Linked DNA regions of Bacillus pumilus. The protein of the gene in region 2 interacts with the protein of the main gene of each other region in a pairwise test. Links are inferred from orthologs where the notes say so. Each region holds a gene or a part of one and is shown on either strand. Other genes may lie near its edges.

The links.
Region 1: the proteins of sucA (region 2) and GPS65_RS12115 interact in binary tests that used the Escherichia coli proteins (3 or more experiments, as listed by UniProt). The link is inferred for Bacillus pumilus from one-to-one orthologs.

The regions. Positions count from the first base shown.
Region 1 is NZ_CP047089.1:2,441,270-2,446,202, forward strand. The notes cover bases 221-3,121. They hold GPS65_RS12115 (ABC-F family ATP-binding cassette domain-containing protein), read right to left. Parts: upstream 2,682-3,121; coding sequence 759-2,681; downstream 221-758. Other genes in these bases: tsaD (tRNA (adenosine(37)-N6)-threonylcarbamoyltransferase complex transferase subunit TsaD), read left to right, coding at 221-487; moaC (cyclic pyranopterin monophosphate synthase MoaC), read left to right, coding at 2,821-3,121. In the rest of the region: more of tsaD, read left to right, coding at 1-220; more of moaC, read left to right, coding at 3,122-3,312; GPS65_RS12125 (redox-sensing transcriptional repressor Rex), read left to right, coding at 3,328-3,981; GPS65_RS12130 (twin-arginine translocase TatA/TatE family subunit), read left to right, coding at 4,009-4,188; twin-arginine translocase subunit TatC, read left to right, coding at 4,195-4,933. UniProt on the Escherichia coli protein: Genetic data indicate it may be involved in ribosome assembly or function.
Region 2 is NZ_CP047089.1:2,277,213-2,282,653, reverse strand. The notes cover bases 903-4,311. They hold sucA (2-oxoglutarate dehydrogenase E1 component), read left to right. Parts: upstream 903-1,276; coding sequence 1,277-4,111; downstream 4,112-4,311. Other genes in these bases: odhB (2-oxoglutarate dehydrogenase complex dihydrolipoyllysine-residue succinyltransferase), read left to right, coding at 4,126-4,311; GPS65_RS11190 (vWA domain-containing protein), read left to right, coding at 903-1,051. Also shown: more of GPS65_RS11190, read left to right, coding at 1-902; more of odhB, read left to right, coding at 4,312-5,382; GPS65_RS11175 (bile acid:sodium symporter family protein), read right to left, coding at 5,417-5,441. UniProt on the Escherichia coli protein: E1 component of the 2-oxoglutarate dehydrogenase (OGDH) complex which catalyzes the decarboxylation of 2-oxoglutarate, the first step in the conversion of 2-oxoglutarate to succinyl-CoA and CO(2).

The DNA of each region.
Region 1 (4,933 bases), 160 kb from region 2 along the record:
GTATCCAGGCGGACCTCATATTGATCGGTTAGCACATGAAGGAGAGCCAACGATTAAGCTTCCACGAGCATGGCTTGAAGAAGGCTCTTATCACTTTAGCTTTAGTGGATTAAAATCAGCTGTTATTAACACACTACACAATGCCTCTCAAAAAGATGAAATAATTGCTCCAGAGAATTTGGCAGCAAGTTTTCAAGCAAGTGTCATTGAAGTACTTGTTGGAAAAACATTAAAAGCGGCAGAGGCCTATGGCGTCAAGCAGGTTGTCCTAGCTGGTGGCGTCGCTGCCAATAAAGGTCTGAGAGAAGCCTTAACAACAGCATTCACAAAGCTTCCTGACGTAAAGGTCATTGTTCCTCCGTTATCTCTTTGCACAGACAATGCAGCCATGATCGCTGCTGCTGGAACCATTGCGTTTGAGAGAGGAATAAGAGGCGATATGGCGATGAATGGCCAGCCGGGCTTACCACTTGTCTCATATGAATGAAAACGCCTGTGGATACACAGGTTTTTTTCATTTTTAATGAAAGCGATTTATTCACAAGCAATCCGGGTATATCCACAATTGTTAGAAAATTTCGTTATAAAATGATGGGGATGTGCATAAATATGATCTTTTATGTGGATATGTGATTAAATATCTGTGGACAAAGTGGATAAGTCTATTTTTCAAAAGAATAATAAAGAACTTATTGTGGATACTAATGTGGATAAGAAATCTCCACTAAAGGAAAAAAGAGCACCCATTAGGGCGCCCATTAAGATTCGGATAGCTCTTCCCACTCTGCGAAAAGGGATTCGAGCTCTTGATGAAATGTATCATTTTCTATTTGAATGTTTTGGACCTTCTCGTGATCTTGAAAAATAGCAGGATCACATAGAAGCTCTTCATTGTCACCAAGCTTCGCTTCAATGATAGCAATCCGTTCTTCAATTTCCTCGATTCTACGCTGCTTTTGTCTTTCTTTCTTTTTTAGTTCTTTTTCTTCTGCATAAGAAAGCTTTGCTGTTTCAACTGGCTTTGCTGCTTGTTTTTTAAGCGCCTCATTTTCTTGAATCGCCTCAAGCTCTAATTGTTCATCTTTCTTTTCAAGATAGTAGTCATAGTCACCGAGATACTCTCTTGTTTCTGTAGGTGACAGCTCGAATACTTTCGTTGCTAGGCGGTTGATAAAATAACGGTCATGCGAGACAAATAAGATAGTTCCCGGATAATCAATGAGCGCATTTTCTAAAATTTCCTTACTATCTAAGTCCAAATGGTTCGTAGGTTCATCAAGTATCAGGAAATTGGCTTTTTGGAGCATCAGCTTTGCCAGGGCAAGGCGCGCTTTTTCTCCACCGCTTAATGCATGAACGGGCTTTAAGACGTCGTCACCGGAAAAGAGGAAGTTCCCTAAACATGTCCGAATGTCTTTTTCATTCATGTGAGGATAGTCATCCCAAAGCTCATTGAGCACTTTTTTGGAGGATGTCAGTTTGGCTTGTTCTTGGTCATAGTAGCCAATGGTGACATGAGATCCAAAGGTGATGTCGCCTTTTGCAGGCTTTAATGTGTTCGTTAACGTTTTTAAAAGGGTTGATTTCCCGATCCCATTAGGACCAATGAGTGCCACGCTATCCTCGCGTTTGATCTGAAATGAAAGAGAGGATAGAAGCGGTATTTTTTCATCATAACGAATGTCGAGATCATGTACCTTCAGCACGTCATTGCCGCTTTGTCTCGTAATATCAAAATGAAAGTTTGCGGATTTTTCATCACCTAATGGCTTATCTAAACGATCCATCCGTTCCAGCTGTTTGCGTCTGCTCTGGGCGCGCTTTGTGGTCGAGGCTCTTGCTAGATTGCGATCTACGAAATCTTGAAGCTTTGAGATTTCTTCTTGCTGCTTTTCGTAAAGCTTCATATCACGCTCTAGTTGCTCAGCTTTCAGATCAAGATACTTACTATAGTTGCCTGCAAACTTTTTCATAGCCGTTCTTGAAACTTCATATACATGGTTCACCACTTTGTCTAAGAAGTATCGATCATGGGACACGATCAGAATAGCGCCTGTATAATTTTGCAAATACTGCTCCAGCCATGATAAGGTATCAATATCTAAATGGTTGGTCGGCTCGTCCAGAATTAAGAGTTGTGGTTTCATTAATAAGAGCTTTCCAAGCGCTAGACGGGTTTTCTGACCACCACTTAAGGATTGAACGGTTGTCTCATCTTCAAAGTGACTAAAGCCGAGCCCATGAAGAATAGAGCGGACATCTGCTTCGTATTGATAGCCGCCTTGATCTTTAAATTCCTGCTGTAGCCTGTCGTAGGTTTTCATGAGGGAATCCAGCTCGGCACCTGTGGAAGAAGCCATTTTCTCTTCAATGGTTCTCATCTCTTGTTCCATTTTTTTTAAATGATCAAAAACCGATAATAATTCGTCTTTTAACGTACGTGTAGACGTCACATCGGTATGCTGTGCTAAATAGCCGATCGATAGGTCTTTCGGTTTGATGATCTCACCTTGTTCGTAAGACAATTGACCGGCAATGATTTTCAAAAGGGTGGATTTGCCTGCGCCGTTACGACCTACAATGGCAATCCGATCCCTTGCTTTCACTTCCAATTTTATATTCGTTAAAACGGTATCAGCACCAAACGATTTGGACAGCTGATTCACTTGTAGAATCATCATGTAACTTCACCTCTGCTATAATATGTTAAGTGTAGCTTATCAGCAGTAAACCAGCAAATATTACATACAATCGCCATATTCAAATGAAAGACAGATAGGAAAAAATAGTGTATCATTTGAGTGAGGGAGCGTTGAAAAGATGAGGCAATTTAGCCACTTTAACGAACAAGGAAGAGCAAAGATGGTCGACATTAGTGACAAATCATCTACTATGAGAACCGCTGTTGCTGCTTCAAGTGTTCGTATGATAAAAGAAGTGTTTCATAAAATAGAGCAACGTGAAATTGGAAAAGGGGATGTGCTGTCTGTTGCACAGGTTGCTGGCATTATGGCAGCAAAGCAAACATCTACCATTATTCCAATGTGTCATCCGCTTGCATTAAAAGGAGTGGATATCTCCTTTGATTGGGAGGAAGACGGAAATGCGCACATTCTGAACATACAAGTACAGGTGAAAACAAAAGGAAGTACGGGTGTGGAGATGGAAGCGCTCACCTCTGCTTCAGTATGTGCACTGACCGTTTACGACATGTGCAAAGCGATTGATAAAGGCATGATCATCGGTCCTACCTATTTAATTGAAAAGACAGGCGGGAAAAACGGTGATTTTCACAGAGCATCTGATATTTAAGTTGGAGGACCTTATATGAATATAGATCAGTCAAAAATTCCACAAGCGACAGCCAAACGTTTGCCGCTATATTACCGTTTTTTAAAAAATCTGCATGCATCAGGAAAACAAAGGGTCTCATCGGCAGAGCTTAGTGATGCAGTCAAAGTGGATTCTGCTACCATTCGCCGAGATTTTTCGTACTTTGGTGCACTTGGGAAGAAGGGGTATGGCTATAATGTCGATTACCTTTTGACCTTCTTCAGAAAGACACTTGACCAAGATGAAATGACCAATGTCATGCTCATCGGTGTCGGGAATTTAGGGACTGCTTTTTTACACTATAATTTCATCAAAAATAATAATACAAAAATTTCAATGGCTTTTGACGTCAATGAGAGTAAAATAGGTAGTGAGATAGGCGGCGTGCCTGTCTATGATTTGGATAAGCTTGAAGAGCATGTTCAAGAGGTAGGAGATATACCTGTTGCCATTTTGACAGTACCTGCCGTAGCAGCTCAACCCATTACAGATCGTTTGATTGCCCTTGGCATCAAAGGGATCCTTAATTTTACGCCGGCCCGATTGAATGTGCCGGAACACATTCGAATTCATCATATAGATTTGGCGGTTGAACTTCAGTCTCTTGTGTATTTCTTAAAGCATTACTCTATTACACAGGAGGATTGACGAAAAGGGGTAAAGGGGGTGGAGCAAATGGGTCCGATTGGTCCTGGAAGTTTGGTTCTGATTGCGATTGTTGCGCTCATTATTTTTGGGCCGAAAAAGCTTCCTCAATTAGGAAGAGCAGCAGGAGATACATTACGGGAATTCAAAAATGCCACAAAGGGTTTAGCTGATGATCAGGAAGAAAATAAGAAAAAAGAAGATCAGTAGAATAGGATGAGCTTCATGAATGTCAAAGATATGCCGCTTATGGAGCATATTGTGGAACTGCGAAAACGTTTAGTGGTCATTGCGATGTTTTTTGTTGCCTTTATGGTGGCAGGTTTTTTTCTCGCTAAGCCGGTCATTGTATATTTACAAAATACGGATGAAGCGGCAACACTGACGCTGAACGCGTTTAAGCTCACAGATCCTCTGTACGTGTTTATGCAGTTCGCATTTGTCATTGCTTTGGTTTTGACGTGTCCCGTGATTTTGTATCAGCTATGGGCGTTTGTGAGCCCTGGCTTATATGATAAAGAAAGAAAGGTGACACTTGCTTATATTCCGATTGCACTGCTTTTATTTTTAAGCGGTGTGGCTTTCTCTTATTTTATTTTGTTTCCGTTTGTCGTTGATTTTATGATACGGATGTCGAATGATTTAAATGTAGAGCAAGTCATTGGGATTCATGAGTATTTTACATTTCTGATGCAGTTAACACTTCCATTTGGCTTTTTGTTTCAGATGCCCGTTGTGTTGATGTTTCTCACAAGACTTGGCATCATCACACCGATGTTTTTATCAAAAATACGGAAGTATGCCTATTTTGTCCTCCTTGTCATTGCCGCACTGATTACACCGCCAGAGATCGTTTCCCACCTCATGGTTACTTTGCCGATGCTCGTATTGTACGAAGTGAGTATTGTCATTTCGAGAGTGACCTATCGTAAAATGCAGCAAACAGAGACAGAGG
Region 2 (5,441 bases):
TCAATTTGATTTAGAGCACGGCGGGAAAAGTGATCTCGGGAAGGATGCAGCAAGAGAAGGCGATGACGGAGATCAAGCACTTGGCACTGTCCAAGGCTCTGCCAAGCAGACTCATCGAAAAGATTATTCAAAGCTTGAGGCGCTGGAAGAGGCTGAAGGCGAAGAAAGCGGGGCGGATGCTCATGAGAATGGAAAAGAGAACAAATATGCATTTCCAGTCATGATTTCACCAGAACCTCCCGCGCCAGAGCAAATCGACGTATACAAACAGCATGCCAAGGAGATTGAGCCTTATCAGAAACGGCTAAAACAGATGATTCAAAAAACGCTCGAACATAAAAAAACATGGCCAAAAACGGATCTTCATGCAGGACGACTGAGTAAAAAGCTCATTCGTTATTTTACAGAGTCAAATCCGCGTCTCTTCTATAAAAAACAGGCACCTTCTACGGAGATTGATGCTGTGTTCACTTTATTAGTGGATTGTTCTGCCAGCATGTTTGACAAGATGGACGAGACGAAAAAAGGCATTGTTTTATTTCATGAAGCCTTAAAGTCCGTTCAAGTCCCACATCAAATTGTGGGGTTTTGGGAAGATACAAACGATGCATCAGAAACAAGTCAGCCGAACTATTTTAACACAGTCGTGTCGTTCAAAGATTCTTTATTTGATGCAGGCCCTTCCATCATGTCTCTTGAACCGGAAGAGGATAATCGGGATGGCTATGCGATTCGCCAAATGACAAAAATGATATTAAAAAGAAGAGAAGAGCAAAAGTTTCTCATTGTATTTTCTGATGGAGAACCGGCTGCATTCAGCTACGAACAAAATGGGATCGTCGATACACATGAAGCAGTTCTTGAGGCGAGGAAAAAAGGCATTGAGGTCATCAATGTGTTTTTATCCAATTCACCGATCGAAGAAGCGCAGATGAAAACGATTCAAGATATGTATGGCAAGTTCAGCATTTTTGTACCAGATGTCGATACATTGCCAGATGTTTTATATCCGTTACTGAAGAAATTACTGCATAAAAGCATTGGGGCATAAGGTTTTGCCCCTTTCCCTCAAAATATTTTTCGGAATGATTTAAATTTTTTGTTTTTCTGTGAATTTTTTATCTTTAATTGAACAAAGAATGTAGAAAGTAATCCGAAACAGTGGTAGAATATTATTGGAAGCGTTTTATTACATAAATTTGGTCATTGTGTTCTGGAAGTTATATCGAGATAGTGTTCAATCACTTGATGATCAAAGTTGGGGGTAGTGTTCAAAATGTTTCAAAATGATGTGAAACAACCGTTGAGTTGGGAAGAATTTCATGGTCCGAACCTCGGCTATGTGCTCGAGCTCTACGATCAGTATGTCCAGGATCCTACTAGTGTTGATGAAGATCTAAGAGGCATATTTGATGAACTTGGTGCACCACCGAGTGAAATGAAGGAGGAAATTGGGAAAAAAGAAAATAGCGTAGTTACTTCTGAACAAATCCAAAAGATAGCATCAGTCGTTAAACTGGCAGAAGACATCAGAACGTATGGCCATTTAAATGCTTCCGTCAATCCTCTTCGCAAAGAAAAGGAATTACAAGAGCTGTTTCCTTTAAAGGAGTACGGCTTAACAGAAGAAGACGTCAAGAATATTCCAATATCTATTATTAGTCCTGACGCACCAAAACACATTTCAAACGGCATAGAAGCCATTAACCATTTGAGAAATACGTATAAGCGTACGATTTCATTTGAGTTTGATCACGTACATGATTTCGAAGAGCGGAACTGGCTCTCAAAATCAATCGAGTCTGGTGAATTATTTAAGAAAAAACCAGCCGATAAACTAGTTTCTGTATTCAAGAGATTAACAGAAGTTGAGCAGTTCGAACAGTTTCTTCATAAAACATTTGTTGGGCAAAAGCGCTTCTCGATAGAAGGTTTAGACGCACTTGTCCCAGTACTTGATGAAATTATTTCAGAGTCTGTTACACAAGGGACTTCAAATATTAACATTGGAATGGCACACAGAGGCCGTTTAAATGTATTAGCACATGTGTTAGGAAAGCCATATGAGATTATTTTCTCGGAATTCCAGCATGCGCCGAATAAAGAGCTCGTTCCATCAGAAGGCTCTATTGGCATCAGCTACGGATGGACTGGTGATGTAAAGTACCATCTAGGAGCGGATCGTCAAATTAAAGACGAAGATACAAAGAGTGCGAGAGTCACGCTTGCTAATAACCCAAGTCACCTAGAATTCATTGATCCAATCATTGAAGGTAGCACACGTGCCGCTCAGGAATTGCGTACTCAAAAGGGATATCCAGCTCAAGACGTTGAAAAGGCATTAGCCATCTTAATTCATGGTGATGCAGCATTTCCTGGAGAAGGAATTGTGGCAGAAACATTAAATTTAAGTCAACTTGTAGGCTATCAAGTGGGTGGAACGATCCATATCATTGCAAACAATATGATCGGATTTACGACGGAAAGCAATGAATCTCGCTCAACGAAATATGCAAGTGACCTTGCAAAAGGGTTTGAGATTCCAATTGTTCACGTCAATGCAGATGATCCAGAAGCATGTTTAGCAGCTGTTCAATTAGCTGTGGAATACCGCAAACGCTTTAAGAAGGATTTCTTAATTGACTTGATCGGTTACCGCAGATATGGTCATAACGAAATGGATGAGCCTTCTACGACTCAGCCGATGCTATACGATGCCGTCAGAAAGCACAAAACGGTCAAGAATATCTTTGCAGATAAACTTGTCTCAGAAGGTCTTCTAACGAAAGAACAGCGTGAAGAAATCGAGCAGGCTGTAGCGACGAGAATAGAAGAAGCCTATCAAAAGGTGCCTTCAAAGAAAGAGCATACGATTCAAGAAATTGAACTGCCAGAACCAGTATCAAATGGCTTCCCAGCAGTGGATACATCGGTAGAATTTGATGTATTACGTAAGCTGAATGAAGAATTGATCAGCTGGCCGGACGATTTCCAAGTATTTGGTAAGCTTAAACGGATCCTTGAAAAACGGGCAAAAGTGTTTACAGATGACCGTAAAGTAGAATGGTCACTTGGAGAAGCACTTGCATTTGCATCTATATTAAAAGACGGTACGCCAATTCGAATGACCGGACAGGATTCAGAGCGCGGTACTTTTGCTCAAAGAAACCTTGTTCTTCACGACAGTCAAACTGGAAATGAATTTATTGCTCTTCATGAGCTAAGTGATGCAAACGCATCATTTACTGTTCATAATAGTCCACTGTCAGAGGGCTCAGTCATCGGGTTTGAATATGGTTATAATGTCTATTCTCCTGAAACGTTAGTCATTTGGGAGGCTCAATTTGGAGACTTCGCAAATGCGGCTCAAGTGTATTTCGATCAATTTATTTCGGCTGGACGTGCAAAATGGGGACAAAAATCAGGTCTAGTGATGCTCTTGCCTCATGGATATGAAGGACAAGGTCCTGAGCATTCAAGTGGAAGAACAGAGCGATTCCTGCAATCAGCTGCTGAGAATAACTGGACAGTGGCGAACCTCACAAGTGCAGCGCAATACTTCCACATTCTAAGAAGACAGGCGAAGATGCTGCTTCGCGAAGAGATTCGTCCGCTTGTCATCATGACACCGAAGAGTCTGCTTCGTAACCCGAACTCATTGTCTGAAGTCCAGGAATTAACGGATGGACAGTTCCAACCAGTTCTTGAACAACCAGGCCTTGTGCATGATCATGAAAAAGTATCGCGCCTTGTGCTATCTAGCGGGAAGGTATCCATTGATATTAGTGATCGTTTTACTCAAATGGAAGAGCCGAAAGATTGGCTTCACATTGCGAGAGTGGAACAACTATATCCATTCCCAGCCAAAGATATTAAAGCGATTTTATCAAAACTAACAAACTTAGAAGAAATCGTATGGACGCAAGAAGAGCCACAAAATATGGGGGCTTGGGGATACATTGAGCCATATTTACGTGAAATTGCGCCTGAAAAAGTAAAAGTACGTTACATCGGCCGAAGAAGACGTTCAAGTACGGCTGAGGGCGATCCAACTGTGCATAAAAAAGAACAAGAACGAATTGTATCTGATAGCTTGACTCGCAAAAACTAAGGGGGAAATGAAAAATGGCGGAAATTAAAGTACCTGAATTAGCGGAATCGATCTCGGAAGGAACGATAGCTCAATGGCTCAAGCAGCCGGGCGATTATGTGGAACAGGGAGAATACCTGTTAGAGCTTGAAACAGATAAAGTCAATGTCGAACTGACAGCCGAAGAATCTGGTGTACTCAAAGAAGTGCTGAAAGATTCTGGTGACACTGTACAAGTTGGAGAAGTCATCGGAACAATTGCAGCGGGTGAAGCTGGCGGAAGCGAGACCGCAGCTCCAGCACCTGAGCAAGAGTCTGCACCAGCTCCGAAAGATGAACCGGCTGCTGCTCAAAAAGAAGAAGCAGTGAAAGAAGAGCCGAAATCTGGTAATGGCAGAACCATCGCTTCTCCTGCAGCTAGAAAACTAGCGAGAGAGAAGGGGCTAGACTTATCTGAAATTCCAACCGTAGATCCGCTGGGCAGGGTACGAAAGCAGGATGTTGCTTCTTATCAAAAGAATGAAGCACCTGCAAGTGCACCAAAAGCCGCGCCAAAAGCAAATGCTGCGGTGCAAAATGAACAACCAGGAAAGCCAGTTGAACGTGAGAGAATGTCGCGCCGCAGACAAACGATTGCCAAACGTTTAGTTGAGGTTCAGCAAACGGCTGCAATGCTGACGACATTTAATGAAGTAGATATGACAGCTGTGATGGACTTAAGAAAGCGCCGTAAAGATGCCTTCCTTGAACAAAATGATGTAAAGCTTGGTTTCATGTCCTTCTTCACAAAAGCAGTTGTAGCAGCACTGAAGAAATATCCGCTGCTTAACGCAGAAATTCAAGGTGATGAGCTTGTCTTGAAGAAATTCTATGACATCGGCATCGCTGTTGCTGCTAACGAAGGACTTGTCGTACCGGTTGTCCGTGATGCAGACAGATTGTCGTTTGCAGGGATTGAAAAGGAAATTGGTCATCTTGCGAAAAAAGCACGAGATAACAAATTGTCTCTAAATGAGCTACAAGGTGGATCATTCACGATCACAAACGGCGGAACATTCGGTTCACTGCTTTCAACACCAATTTTAAACAGCCCTCAAGTTGGAATTTTAGGGATGCACAAAATTCAGCTTCGACCTGTGGCAATTGATGAAGAACGTTTTGAGAACCGTCCGATGATGTATTTAGCTCTTTCTTACGACCACCGGATTGTCGATGGAAAAGAAGCAGTTGGATTCCTTGTCACGATTAAAAACTTGCTTGAAGATCCAGAGCAGCTATTGCTTGAAGGATAATCTTCAATTTGAAAAGCTAGCACCTATTAAAGGGCTAGCTTTTTTTCTTTTCACTTTCA